DNA from 3 places in the Chitinibacter mangrovi genome. Region 2 is predicted to be linked to each of the others. Evidence: predicted binding sites of a transcription regulator. Region 2 holds the regulator's gene; each other region holds the start of a gene.
The links. The regulator sigma-54, encoded in region 2, starts transcription at its own class of promoters, with help from an activator protein. The targets are predictions, from matches to a motif close to CTGGCACGCTTCATGCTT.

Region 1 (4,566 bases), 1.1 Mb from region 2:
ACATCACGCTCACCCCGGCTGCGCCCAACCTCTTGAAAGGCAAACTGAACGGCAAACTGGGGCAGAAGGCCAAAGTGCTCGCCAGTATTACCTTCGCTGACGGGCGCACCGAGCAGGCGCGCTATGAAATGGGGGCTTCTGCCAACGCCAGCGCAGACCATAGCAATCATCATTGATCTGATTTTGCGCTTGTGCAGTGATAAAAAAAGCCGGCCTTCTGACGAAGCCGGCTTTTTTATGCTTGGGTGATTACCAGTTGGTTTCACGCTCGGGGCTGGCGGAAATCTGGTGGATGCTCAAGTCCGCGCCGTTGAATTCCTCTTCGTCAGACAAACGAATCCCGACGGTTTTTTTCAGTACGCCGTAGACGATGTAGCCGCCAACAAACGCAATCACGATGCCCATCAGTGTGCCGACGATTTGCGCAAGGATACTCACCCCACCCATACCACCCAAGGCCTCGCTACCAAAGATACCCGCAGCAATACCCCCCCATGCACCGCAGATGCCATGCAACGGCCAGACGCCAAGCACGTCGTCGATTTTCCATTTATTCTGCGTAATCGTGAATAGATAAACAAACATGCCGCCCGCTGCACCGCCAACGATCAGCGCACCGAGCGGGTGCATGATGTCCGAGCCCGCACACACGGCGACCAAACCCGCGAGCGGGCCGTTATGGATAAAGCCGGGGTCGTTCTTGCCGGTGAAAGTGGCAACCAGCGTGCCGCCGACCATCGCCATCAGCGAGTTCATCGCGACCAGACCCGAAATGCCTTCGATTTTTTGCGCGCTCATGACGTTAAAGCCAAACCAGCCGACGATCAGAATCCACGCGCCGAGCGCCAGAAACGGGATGCTTGAAGGTGGATGCGCAGCGATACGGCCTTCCTTGCTATAGCGACCACGACGCGCACCAAGATGGAGCACGGCAGCCAGACCAATCCAGCCGCCGACGGCATGAACAACGACCGAGCCTGCGAAATCATGGAAAGTCGCGCCAAAGCTCGCTTTCATCCAGTCCTGCACGCCAAAGTTGTTATTCCAGATCATGCCTTCAAAAAAGGGATAAACCAGCCCGACCAGAATAAAGGTGGCGGCGGTTTGCGGGTGAAACTTGGCGCGCTCGGCAATCCCGCCCGAGACAATCGCCGGTATCGCCGCAGCAAAAGTCACCAGAAAGAAGAACTTCACCATGCCATAGCCGCTGGCGAGATTGAGCTCGCTCACTGGCGCAAGCAGATTGACGCCGTAGGCGACGCTATAGCCAATAAAGAAATAAGCGATGGTCGAAACGGCAAAGTCGGTCAAGATTTTGACCAGCGCATTGACCTGATTTTTCTTGCGCACGGTGCCCAACTCCAGAAAAGCAAAGCCGGCGTGCATCGCCAAAATCATAATGGCACCCAATAAAATAAACAGTACGTCCGTACTGGTGCGAAATGCGTCCATGTGTGCTCTCGTGTGTGATCGTTTTTATGGCACGAGTGCTAGCAAAGAGCATGCCAATGCGCAAAGCTGGTGCGTATGCAGTGCGTGCAGGGTTTTCAGGCTCTAATGGGGGTGGGTGAGTGCTATTTCGTGGTGCAAGCAGGGTGAGTTGTGTAATAAGTTTGCACTTTGTTGGTGCGTGATTTGTGCTCGATTTTGCGTTGGGTAGTTAAAGGTGGGGAATTGAACTCACTGCCGCGGCAGTAAATCGTTGGAAAACATCGGGAATTTGAAGCATTACGAGGCCCTGCTGGTATCCCCACCCCGACTCGAACGGGGATCTTTCGCTTAGGAGGCAAGTGCTCTATCCTGTTGAGCTATGGGGACAATACCGAGCGGCATTCTACGTTTTTCGCGGCCCGGCGTCTATCGGTCTTGGTTCCGGGCTGCTTCGCTTGTGCGGCGGCTCCTTGGCTTGGCCCATCCTCTGTTGCTGTTTTAGCCACACCCGGCCGGATATTCGCGGCAATTTAGCTTAAATTGATCAGGCTCAGACCGGTTGAGCCAGATATGTTCACAATAAAGCGATGTACTGCGCTGATCTTGCTGGCGCATCTCGGGCATTTTCCGCCGAATCAATCAAAGGAGCTGTTCATGCTACGAAGCACTAAAATTGTTGCCACCCTGGGCCCGGCATCCAACGATGCGGCCATGCTGGCGCGTCTGGTCGAGGCGGGGGTCAATATGGTTCGCCTCAATTTCTCGCATGGCTCGGCGCAGGATCATATTGACCGTGCGGCGATGGTGCGCGAGCAGGCTAAAAAAGCCGGGCGACCGATTGCGATTATGGTCGATCTGCAAGGCCCGAAAATCCGCGTTGGCAAGTTTAAAAAAAACAAGATCGAGCTGGTCAAAGGCGCGCGCTTTATCCTGGATGCCGCGTGCGAGCTGGGTGATCAGAATACGGTGGGGCTCGATTACAAAGAACTGCCTAATGATGTTGAGGCTGGCAATATCCTGCTGCTTGATGATGGCAAAATCCAGCTGATTGTCGATGCGGTTGAAGGTAGCAAAGTGCATACCACGGTGCTGATGGGCGGTACGCTGTCGAATAATAAAGGCATCAATCGGCAAGGCGGGGGGCTGACCGCGCCTGCGCTAACGGGCAAGGATATGGAGGACATCAAGGTGGCGGCCAAACTGCATGCCGATTATGTCGCCGTGTCGTTTCCAAAAAGCGCTGCCGATATGTATATGGCGCGTACCTTGTTGCGCGCAGCGGGCAGTAAGGCCTTGCTGATTGCCAAGATCGAGCGCACCGAGGCGATTGCCAATCTGGACGAAATCCTGGAAGCGTCTGATGGCATCATGGTTGCGCGGGGTGATCTGGCGGTTGAAGTCGGTGATGCGGCGGTGCCTGCCTTGCAAAAACGCATGATCAAGGCCGCGCGCCGAATGAATAAACTGACGATCACCGCCACGCAGATGATGGAGTCGATGATTGCCAGCCCGGTGCCTACCCGCGCTGAAGTTTCTGACGTGGCCAATGCTGTGCTCGATGGCACCGATGCGGTAATGCTGTCTGCCGAAACAGCGGCAGGGCAGTATCCGGTGGAAACCGTCGAGGCCATGTCCAGAATCTGTCTGGAGGCCGAAAAATCGCAAGATTATAAAGTGAGCAACGCGGCTTTGCTCGATGGCGAATATACCCGCGTTGACCAGACCATTTCGATGGCTGCGCTGTTTGCCTCGAATCACCTGAATGTCAAAGTGATTGCCGCTTTAACCCAGTCTGGGTCGTCCGCACTGTGGATGTCGCGCGTGATTTCCGGTGTGCCGATTTATGCGCTGACGCCGGAGGCGGAAACTTATAGCCGTCTGTCCTTGTTCCGCGATGTTGAGCCGGTGATGCTTTCGCACGACAATACAGACCGCGAATCACTGCTGGTGCGTGCCGAGCTGGAAATGTTGCGCCGGGGCATTGTGCAGCAGGGTGATCTGATTGCATTTACCTTCGGTGATGTGGTCGGCATGCTGGGTGGCACCAACTGCCTGAAAATTGTCCGGGCGGGTGAATCGCAAAAGCAGCGATAAGATTGAGCCACTCCGAATAGCAAAAAGGCCGCAATTGCGGCCTTTTTATTGGGTATTGCCCTGTAGTGCAATTCCAGATTGATCTACAAGGATATACCCTGCTTATACTTTGAAGCGGCCAAACATCTCGCGCAAGAATCCGGCCAGATGGTTGAGCTGGGCCACCGAATCATTGGCGCGGTGCAGGGCGGCATCCGATTGCTGCATTTGATTGGTAATGTTTTCCGCGCTTTGTGCCATCATTGTGGTCGCATCTTGCTGCTCTTTGGTTGCGTGTGCGATTTCGCTCATTTTCTCCATCACCTGGCTCATATTCTGGCGAATATCGACAATCTTGCTGGCCGCATTATTCGATAATGCCACGCCGCTTTGTACTGCACCCAGCGTTGATTCCATATTGCGGACTGCTGCATTGGTTTCACCGCGAATACCATCGATCATGCCGGTAATTTCCAGCGTGGCCGAGCTGGTGCGTTCAGCGAGCTTGCGCACTTCATCGGCCACCACGGCAAAGCCACGGCCTTGTTCGCCAGCGCGCGCAGCTTCGATGGCGGCATTCAGTGCCAGCAAATTGGTCTGATCGGCAATTTCCTTGATCACCTGAATAATGCCGCTAATATCCTGGCTGCGCTGATTGAGTCGATCCAGCAAGGACGACAGCTCGCTCACTTCGGTGGCCGATTTGCCCACTTCATTGGCCACTTCGTTCATGGTTTTGGCCGAATCGGCCGATAGTGCACCGGTATTGTTCACCAGATGGTTGGCTTCACCAGCGTTGTCGGCAATGTGACTGATGCTGACGGTGATTTCCTCAATCGTCGCTGCGTTGGTGGCAGCCATGTCTGACAAAATGCGCGAGTCATTAGACAGCGTATTGAGTACCTGATTGATTTGCTGCACGCCTACGGTCAGGTTTTCGGTTTCCTTGCGCAAATCGCTGAACATCGTGCGCAGACGGTCGGTGAACTGGTTGAAGGCCTTGGCGGTTTGCGCAATTTCATCATCGCCATCAATCTGAATTTTGCGCGTCAGATCGCCTTC
Region 2 (4,566 bases):
ACGTGATTGATCTGCCCGTGATGCGCCGTGTGGCATTTGCCGTCTCGGTCCCGGCTGCGCCAGAGCTGGTGCAACAGTACGCCCACTATGTAACCGGGCGGCAGGGCGGGCATGGCGCGGTGCGTGAAGTTTGCGAGCTGATCATGCAGAGTCAGAACACTTGGGATGCCGCCATGGCTCCTTATCTGGAATAAGGCACTCATTTTGCGCAGTTTAACCATATGGGCTTTGCCCCTGATGCTGCTGCTGCTGGTTGCGGCACTCATTTGGGGTTTGAGTCGTGCGGCCATCGACGTTGTCGCGCAAAAAGCGGTGAGCCCAGATTCGCCCGACATGATTACCCAACGTGGCGTACTGGTGCGTTTTGACGAGCAGGGTTTAAAGCGCTCCGAGTTGATCGCGGCAGAAGTAAGGCATATTCAGCAGCAAGACACCATGTTGTTTGAGCAGCCCAAACTGATTCAGACCGAGCCGGGAAAACCAGTAATCACTGTGACTGGCGAGCGTGGTAAAAGTATTTTGAAAGCATCTCAGGTCTGGTTTTATGGTCAGACCCGCTTAGAGCGCGCGCCCTTTAACGGGCAAGCGGCCTTGCTGATCCGCAGCCGGGATATCTGGCTTGATCAGGCCAGTCAGCAAGCCAGCTCAAATGCCCCGGTAGTTGCCGATATGGGCCCGCATCATGCTGAAGCTGTCGGATTTGTCGCTGACAACAATGCACAAACGCTAATTTTAAAATCTAAGGTAAAAATGACTTATGTTCCGACCGCTCGTACTGCCCTTGTTGGCACTGCTGCTCAGTAATCTGGCTGTTGCAGAAACGGCTGACCGTGACAAGCCGATGAATATCGTGGCTGATAATTGTGCGCTGGACCAGAAAACCCAGCAAAGCGTCTGCACCGGCAATGTGGTCGTCACTCAGGGAACGATGATTATGCGTGCTGACAAACTCACTACCCGTCAGGATGAACAGGGTAATCAGTACGCCAAAGGTGAGGGGCGTCCGGTACGCTTCAAGCAAAAACTCGACTCGGGTGAAATGCTCGACGCTGAAGCGCTGCGCTTTGACTATGACGGTGCCAAAGGCCTGATGGTGCTGATGGATAAAGCCTGGATCAAGCGTAATCAGGATATGGTCGTTGGCGACACCATTACCTACGATATGAATACCGAGTATTACCAAGCGCTGAGCAAGGCAGGTGGCCGCGTGAACATTACTTTGACTCCGAAAAAGAAAGACGCGTCGCAATGAGCACATTAAAAGCCCAGCATTTGCAAAAAACCTATAAAAAACGCACCGTAGTCCGCGATGTATCGCTCGAAGTCAGCCGCGGTGAAGTGGTTGGCCTGCTTGGCCCCAATGGTGCGGGCAAAACCACCAGCTTTTACATGATTGTCGGGCTGGTCAATATGGATCAGGGCTCGATTGAGCTCGATGGTGTCGATGTCAGCCGCCAGCCCATCCACAAACGTGCTCGCTTGGGGCTGGGCTATTTGCCGCAGGAAGCGTCGATTTTTCGCAAAATGACCGTGGCCGAAAATATCAAAGCCGTGCTGGAGTTGCACTATGACGACAAAGCGCAAATTGACGAGCGGCTAGATGAGTTATTGCACGATCTGCACGTCGGACATTTGCGCGACAGTAGCGCGATGAGCTTGTCGGGTGGCGAGCGCCGTCGGGTTGAAATTGCCCGTGCTCTGGCGTCCAACCCGCAGTTTGTCTTGCTCGATGAGCCCTTTGCCGGCGTTGACCCTATCGCGGTAATCGATATTCAGCGCATTATCGGTTTTCTGAAAGAGCGCGGTATCGGTGTGTTGATTACCGATCACAATGTGCGTGAAACCCTAGGGATTTGCGATCGCGCCTATATTATCTCGGAAGGTGCCGTGATGGCCGCTGGCAAACCGGCCGAGATCGTGAATAATGAAGAAGTCCGCCGCGTGTACCTGGGCGAGCATTTCCGCATGTAGTTTTTTATATTATCGCTGGATTTATGAAGCAATCACTGCAGCTGCGCATGTCGCAGCAGCTCAATCTCACGCCCCAGTTGCAGCAGTCGATCAAGCTGCTGCAACTGTCTACGCTCGATTTCAATCAGGAAATCGAACAATACCTCGCAGATAACCCTTTGCTTGAACGTGAAGACACGGCTGATCAGCCTGAAGCAGCCGAGCAGGCACCAGATACTGCCGAAACCAGTGCCGAGCAGGGCGATGATCTGGATGGTTTGCGCTGGGACGAAGTCAAAAGCGGGGCTTCTTTTGATGATGACGATGAGCATGACCCAACCTTGCGTGTCGCCATCGAGGTGACTTTACGCGACCATTTGCTGCAGCAGGCACGCCTGCTGGGTTTGTCGGCGCGTGATCATGCTTTGCTCGCTTTGCTCATTGAAGCGCTGGACGAGGATGGTTTGCTGACGCAGCAGCTGGACGAGATCTTTGCGCAATTGCCCGACGAGCTGGTGCAGGAGTTTGAACTGGAAGTTGATGAGCTGCGCACCGCCCATCAGTATCTGATGCAGCTGGAGCCACTGGGAATCGGCACGCGTTCTTTGTCCGAATGCCTGCTTTTGCAATTGAAGTCCGCACCGCACTTGCCTGAGTATGAATTGGCACGCCAGTTGATTGATGCAGGATTGGAATTGTTGGCGGTGCGTGACTTTGCACGGATTAAAAAACAGTTCCATTGTGATGAAGATCAGTTACGGCAGGCACAGCAGATTATTCGCAGCCTTAATCCGCGGCCCGCAGCCAACTGGGGTGCGGATACAACACGTTATGTGGTGCCGGATGTGCTGGTGCAAAAGTTGCGTGGCCGCTGGACTGTACGCTTGAATCAGGCCGCTCAGCCCAAAATTAAAGTCAATGAAATGTATGCGCGACTCTTGCAGGGTGAAGCTGGCGAGAGCATGGCTGGCGCTTTGCAGGAAGCTAGGTGGTTGATTAAAAGCATAGAACAGCGTGGCAGTACCATTTTGCGAGTAGCCCAAGCGATCGTCGCGCGACAGCAAGCTTTCTTCGAGCATGGCGAAGTAGCCATGAAGCCCATGGTCTTGCGTGACATTGCTGACGAGCTGGAATTACACGAATCGACAATTTCTCGTGTGACAACGCAAAAATTTATGCTGACACCGCGCGGCGTTTTGGAGTACAAATACTTCTTCGGCAGCCATGTTGAAAACGACAGCGGCGGCGAAAATTCGGCTACATCGATCAAGGCTTTGATCAAACAGCTGGTAGCGCAGGAAAATCCGAAGAAACCCCTATCGGATAGTGCTATAACTGAAGAACTCGCAAGGCAAGGTGTCGCAGTAGCGCGGCGCACCGTGGCCAAGTATCGGGAGGCGCTGAACATTGCGCCTGCCAGTCAGCGCAAAAGCCTGTAGCAGGGCGATATAAATCGAAGGAGCAATAATATGAACCTCAACATCAGCGGTCATCATCTTGAAGTTACTCCAGCTATCCGTGAGTATGTCAGCAGCAAAATCGAACGCGTAATCCGTCATTTCGACAACGTCATCGATGCGTCTGTGATTCTGACGGTAGACAAACTGCAGCACAAAGCCGAGGTCACAGTGCATGTGAGCGGCAAAGACATTCACGTTGAGGCGATTGAGGAAGATTTGTACGCCGCGATCGATGTCCTGATGGACAAGCTGGATCGTCAGGTGGTCAAACACAAAGAAAAAATGTCTTCTCATCGCAATGAAGCGATCAAACACCAAGCGGTGATTGAAGAATAATTCGTTGCGTAAGCAAGACAACGGGAACGCCGCGAGTCGTTCCCGTTTTTGTTTCTGAGCAAGGCAAGTACAATACCCAGTCCACTAGGGAATACAGACAGACCATGAGCCTGATTACCAAAATTCTGCCAACGAGCAATGTTTTTCTCGATCTAGACGTTGGTAGCAAAAAACGCGTTTTTGAGCACGTGGGCATTGTGTTTGAAAATAGCCACGGCATTGCGCGCAGCGTGATTTTTGACAGCCTGTTTGCCCGCGAAAAGCTCGGTTCTACCGGCTTGGGGCAGGGCGTGGCAATTCCGCATGGCCGGATTAAAGGCCTGAAAGAAGCCACGGGTGCTTTTGTCCGCCTGAAAGAACCCATCCCGTTTGATGCGCCCGACGGCAAGCCGGTGTCGCTGATTTTTGTCTTGCTGGTGCCTGCCAATGCCACTGATCTGCATTTGCAGATTCTGTCCGAGCTGGCACAACTCTTTTCGGACAAGCAATTGCGCGAAGAGCTCAATACCTTGCCAGAGCCGCATCTGGTGTGGGAGCGCATCGCAAACTGGCTGCCGTACGGCGCCGATTTTGCGTAACTGCATTGAGCTAGACTCCGTTTGCTTAGCTGGTTAATATCAAGACTGCATCTCATCGGTGCAGTTTTTTTTTGAGAATCGTATGCCCCAGATTACCGCCCGCCAATTATTTATTGATAACGCCGAAAAACTGCGCCTGACCTGGGTTGCGGGTCAATCTGGGGCCAATAATCTGCTCTCGAATGACGCCAGCGAGCAAAAACCGTCGCTCTCGTTAGTTGGCCATTTGAATTTTGTTCACC
Region 3 (4,566 bases), 550 kb from region 2:
ACAATTTTGTCGCGATATTTGCTGGCCGCAATTTTGCCCGCCAGCACGTCGTAAAACGAATCCACCACAAACACTGGCTGGCCCTGCTGATCAGCATAAAAATGTGGGAAGACCTGCGCTTCAGGCGTAGTAGGCCAGCGCAAGGAGCCCAGCTGCAGGCCACGCCCGAAATCGAGCCGGATTTGCCGCTGCGGCACATTCAACGCCTGGGCGCTGGCTTGCGTGAAAAAGCTGGGAAATAGCGCATCGTAATACACCAGCGCCAGCGGCAAGGCGCGCACAACGCCATCGGCATCCTGATCAAACACCAGCGGTGCCACCGCTTTGGCGGCTTCACCGATTTCCGGCACCGGCACCACCGGCATAATCACCGAGCGCGGCTGGCCGCGAGCGGGGTCGCCCTCGGCATCGATTTCCTGGCGCAAAATAAAATCGGGCAGCTCGGCGTCCGGGCTGCCGCTTTGTGCGCCCAGCGAATACAACATCGGCAGCATCACATTGCCTGCCTTGCCAATGCTGGCGGCCAGCTGCTGATCGACATTCAGTTTTTCAATGTTTTGCGCCAGCTCGGCGGGCAACTCGGGAGGGTAATAGTCGGGCTGGGCGGCCACTTTTTCGGCCAGTTGCTGCAGATAATCGAGGCCACGATCACGCTGCGGTTCGGTAAAAAACACTGTGGATAATATTTGCGACGCGCCAGCGGCGTGCAGCTGATCAATCAGTCGGGCATGAATATCGCGCGACCACGGCCAGCGCCCCAGATTATCCAGGCTGGTCTGATCAATACCGATGATGGCAATGCGGGTTGACGGTGCGCGGCTAATCCAGCGCATGCTCTGATCATAGGCCTTGCTTTCCAGATCACGGATCAGCGGCGTGGTTTGCCACAGCAAGGCAAACAGCACGACGACAATCAGCCCCACCGCCCAGTCACTGCGCCAACCTTTCAAAGTCATGCTCATCCTCGTTTTCTCGTGTGGCGTTTGCAGTAGGCCAGTTCCAGCAGGCCAGTCATTGCGGTACGGATCAATTACGGTATATCGGCGTAAGCCATCCGGCGCTGAATGATGGCGCTTTTTCGCAGCAAGCGGCGATCATTGCGGTGCGTATCGTAGTAACGCGGATTGGTCACCATCGCCGCCATTTTGGCCGCTTGCGCGCGGCCAAGCCGCTGGGCGCTGGTTTTATAGTAGTGACGCGCCGCAGCTTCTGCACCAAAAACGCCGTCACCCCATTCGATGACATTTAAGTACACCTCAAAAATCCGGCGCTTATCCCATGCGGTCTCGATCATCACGGTAAGGATCGCCTCTTCCACCTTGCGTAAGGGGTTGCGGCTGCCGGATAGAAACAGATTTTTGGCCAATTGCTGACTGATCGTCGAGCCACCGGCGACAATTCGCCCTTTCTTGATGTTTTTTTCCCACGCCGTTTGCATGCCTTCCCAGTCAAAGCCTTCGTGATCGAGAAATTTGGCGTCTTCAGAGGCGACCAGCGCGCGTTTCAAATTGGGCGAAATTTTGTCGTAATCGACCCACTCGAATTTCAATTGCGCTTCGGGATTGGTCTCTTGCAAACGTTCAAGCTGGACATTCATAAATGCGGTGTCGCTCGGATTAATCCAGCGCCACGCAATAATATGCAGCAACATCCACAGATTCCAGGCCAGAAACAGCGCCAGCAGCAGCAAGACGCCGCGCCCTATCCAGCCAGCCATACTGATATTTTTCATCTTAAACCAACAGGGGTATTACCCCAAAAAGCAATTAATACAAGACCTACAGAGCAATACCCATTGTAGCCATGGAGTTACAGCTGGGTGCGCATCCAGTCCAGCACGGGCGCGACATCAGGGCGCAGGCCAGTCCACACATGAAACGCCTCGGCTGCCTGCCCCACCAGCATGCCCAGACCATCAACGCGCTGCGTCACGCCCGCCTCGCGCACCTGAGCCAGAAACGGCGTTTCATCCTTGCCATACATCATGTCGTAAGCGAGGGCACCCGGCGCAAAGACTGAATCGGCAATCGGCAAGCGCTCGCCGCCAAGACTGGCGGAGGTGGCGTTGATGATCAGATCAAACTGGCCGGAAATCGCGGTGTATTCACAAGCTTGCAAAGGAATCGGCGTATTGCGTTGAAAATGCTCAATCAGATTTTGCGCCTTACTCAAGGTACGGTTCGCCAGCGTCAGACTTGCGGGGGGTTGCGCCAGCAAGGGGAGTATCACGCCACGCGCCGCGCCGCCTGCGCCCAGCAGCAAGATACGCCTACCCCGTATATCGGTATGGCGCAGGACATCGGCCACCAGACCTGCTCCGTCGGTATTGTCACCCAGCCAGCTACCATCGCTTTGCAGTTGCAAGGTATTGACCGCTCCTGCGGCTTGGGCTCGTTCGCTCAAAGTGCTTGCCAGACGAAAAGCTTCTTCTTTAAAAGGCACCGTTACATTCGCGCCACGCCCGCCTGCGGCGGCAAAGTCATTCACACTGACCGCAAAGCCATCCAGCGGCGCGAGCAGTCGCTCGTATGAAAAGCCCTCAACGACAGGATGACCCGCAAACTGCGCTGCAAATGCAGCGTGAATCTGGGGCGATTTGGAATGGGCAATCGGGTTGCCGATCACAACATAAGTTGCTTGGGTCATGGGTTAGATCGCGGCACAAATAAAAAGTGAGGCGTAGTTTACACTGCACGCCTCACGCCTTACACCTTTGCCGTCACAAATTAGCCTTGTTTCCATGGCAAGCCAGCGGCTTGCCAGCCGTTTTTGTGGCCGCGCTGCTCGTTTTCGTCCTTGTCGCCCTCAAAGCCTTCCAGAATATTCATCGCCGCGGCATAGCCATGCTGCGTGGCCAGAATGGCGGCATCGTGCGAGCGCGCACCAGAGCGGCACAAAAACATCACTACCGCTTCCGGGTCGACCTTGGTTTTAAGCTGCGTCAGGAAATTGGGATTACTGGCCATGCCCGGATACGATTTCCACTCAATCAGCTCGGCCTGCGGCACCACGCCCACCCATTGCCATTCCGCATGCGTGCGCACATCAACAATATGCACGGCAGGCAAAGACTGCACTAAAGCCCAGGCCTCGGCGGGCGTAACGGCACCGGCATAGGGCAAACCGGCGCTCTGGGCGCGGGCACGGGCGGTTTGGAGAATTTCATTGGCTTGACTCATACATCACCTTTCTATGGATTGACTCGCAAGCAGGGCTTGATCGGCCTCCATTCTATGGCGCGAGCAGCTGATGCGCCAAGCAATCAACACCACCCTGCAAGGACAAATGTGCCGACAAGGGCTACCAAGAGCACCGTGCAATTAAAATGCACCATAACAGTGCAAAAATCAGCTCAATGCACCACGATTTATCACCAACAAGAAGCATGCGCGAACGCAAATACTTGTGGCACAATAGCTGGTAGCTGTTTTACCGCTTGGCACGGTTTGTGCTTGTAGTAACGCCGTCCAGTGCGCAGCAGCGCACACGCAGCAAAATGACGCGCAACAGCGCACATGCAATATCCCATTTCCTGTTTTCACTTGTCCCAACTAGGAGCGACAACATGGCTGTAGCCGACGTTCTCAAGCTTATTAAAGATAACGACATCCGTTTCGTTGATCTGCGCTTCACCGACACCATCGGTAAAGAGCAACACGTAACTGTTCCTTCACACGTCGTTGATGAAGAATGGTTCGAAACTGGCCACGCATTCGATGGTTCATCGATCGCCGGCTGGAAAGGTATTCAAGCTTCAGACATGTTGCTGATGCCAGATGCATCAACTGCTAAAATCGACCCGTTCTTTGACGAACCAACTGTGTTCATCACTTGTGACGTTCTCGAGCCAGCAACTGGTAAAGGTTACGATCGTGACCCACGCTCTTTGGCTAAACGCGCTGAAGCCTACCTGAAAACTTCAGGCATTGGTGATACTGCATTCTTCGGTCCAGAGCCAGAATTCTTCATTTTCGACAACATCCGTTGGAACACTGACTTGTCAGGTACTTTCGTTAAGATCGGCTCTGACGAAGGCGCTTGGGCTACTGCTGACGAACCAGCAGGCGGCAACCTGGGTCACCGTCCACGCGTTAAAGGCGGCTACTTCCCAGTTCCTCCAGTAGACAGCCACCAAGACATCCGCGCAACGATGGTGATCGTGCTGGAAGAATTGGGCGTGCCAGTTGAAGTATTCCACCATGAAGTAGCGAATGCCGGTCAAAATGAGATCGGTACTAAATTCTCTACTTTGACTCAACGTGCTGACTGGACTCAGATCCTGAAATACGTTGTGCATAACGTGGCTCACCAGTACGGCAAAACTGCAACGTTCATGCCAAAACCAGTCGTTGGCGACAATGGCTCAGGCATGCACGTTCACCAGTCTATCTGGAAAGACGGCAAAAACTTGTTCGCAGGTAACGGCTACGCTGGCCTGTCTGAAACTGCCCTGTTCTACATCGGCGGTATCATCAAGCACGCTAAAGCACTGAACGCGATCACCAACCCAGGTACTAACTCGTACCGTCGTTTGGTTCCTCACTTCGAAGCGCCAGTTAAATTGGC

Region 1: the regulator sigma-54 is predicted to act here: its motif matches at 1,492-1,509, upstream of ABHF33_RS02690 (ammonium transporter).
Region 3: the regulator sigma-54 is predicted to act here: its motif matches at 3,437-3,454, upstream of glnA (type I glutamate--ammonia ligase).

Annotation. Positions count from the first base shown of each region.
Region 1 is NZ_CP157355.1:578,105-582,670, reverse strand. Features, by position in the region: gene ABHF33_RS02695 (hypothetical protein) at 1-176, shown strand, start outside; gene ABHF33_RS02690 (ammonium transporter) at 250-1,452, opposite strand; tRNA gene ABHF33_RS02685 (tRNA-Arg) at 1,743-1,818, opposite strand; gene pyk (pyruvate kinase) at 2,086-3,525, shown strand; gene ABHF33_RS02675 (methyl-accepting chemotaxis protein) at 3,628-4,566, opposite strand, start outside.
Region 2 is NZ_CP157355.1:3,098,521-3,103,086, forward strand. Features, by position in the region: gene kdsC (3-deoxy-manno-octulosonate-8-phosphatase KdsC) at 1-194, shown strand, start outside; gene lptC (LPS export ABC transporter periplasmic protein LptC) at 205-804, shown strand; gene lptA (lipopolysaccharide transport periplasmic protein LptA) at 758-1,252, shown strand; gene lptB (LPS export ABC transporter ATP-binding protein) at 1,249-1,971, shown strand; gene ABHF33_RS14645 (RNA polymerase factor sigma-54) at 1,995-3,389, shown strand; gene hpf (ribosome hibernation-promoting factor, HPF/YfiA family) at 3,420-3,746, shown strand; gene ABHF33_RS14655 (PTS sugar transporter subunit IIA) at 3,851-4,324, shown strand; gene hprK (HPr(Ser) kinase/phosphatase) at 4,407-4,566, shown strand, end outside.
Region 3 is NZ_CP157355.1:60,959-65,524, forward strand. Features, by position in the region: gene ABHF33_RS00255 (CHASE2 domain-containing serine/threonine-protein kinase) at 1-956, opposite strand, end outside; gene mtgA (monofunctional biosynthetic peptidoglycan transglycosylase) at 1,031-1,732, opposite strand; gene aroE (shikimate dehydrogenase) at 1,810-2,646, opposite strand; gene ABHF33_RS00270 (rhodanese-like domain-containing protein) at 2,727-3,179, opposite strand; gene glnA (type I glutamate--ammonia ligase) at 3,566-4,566, shown strand, end outside.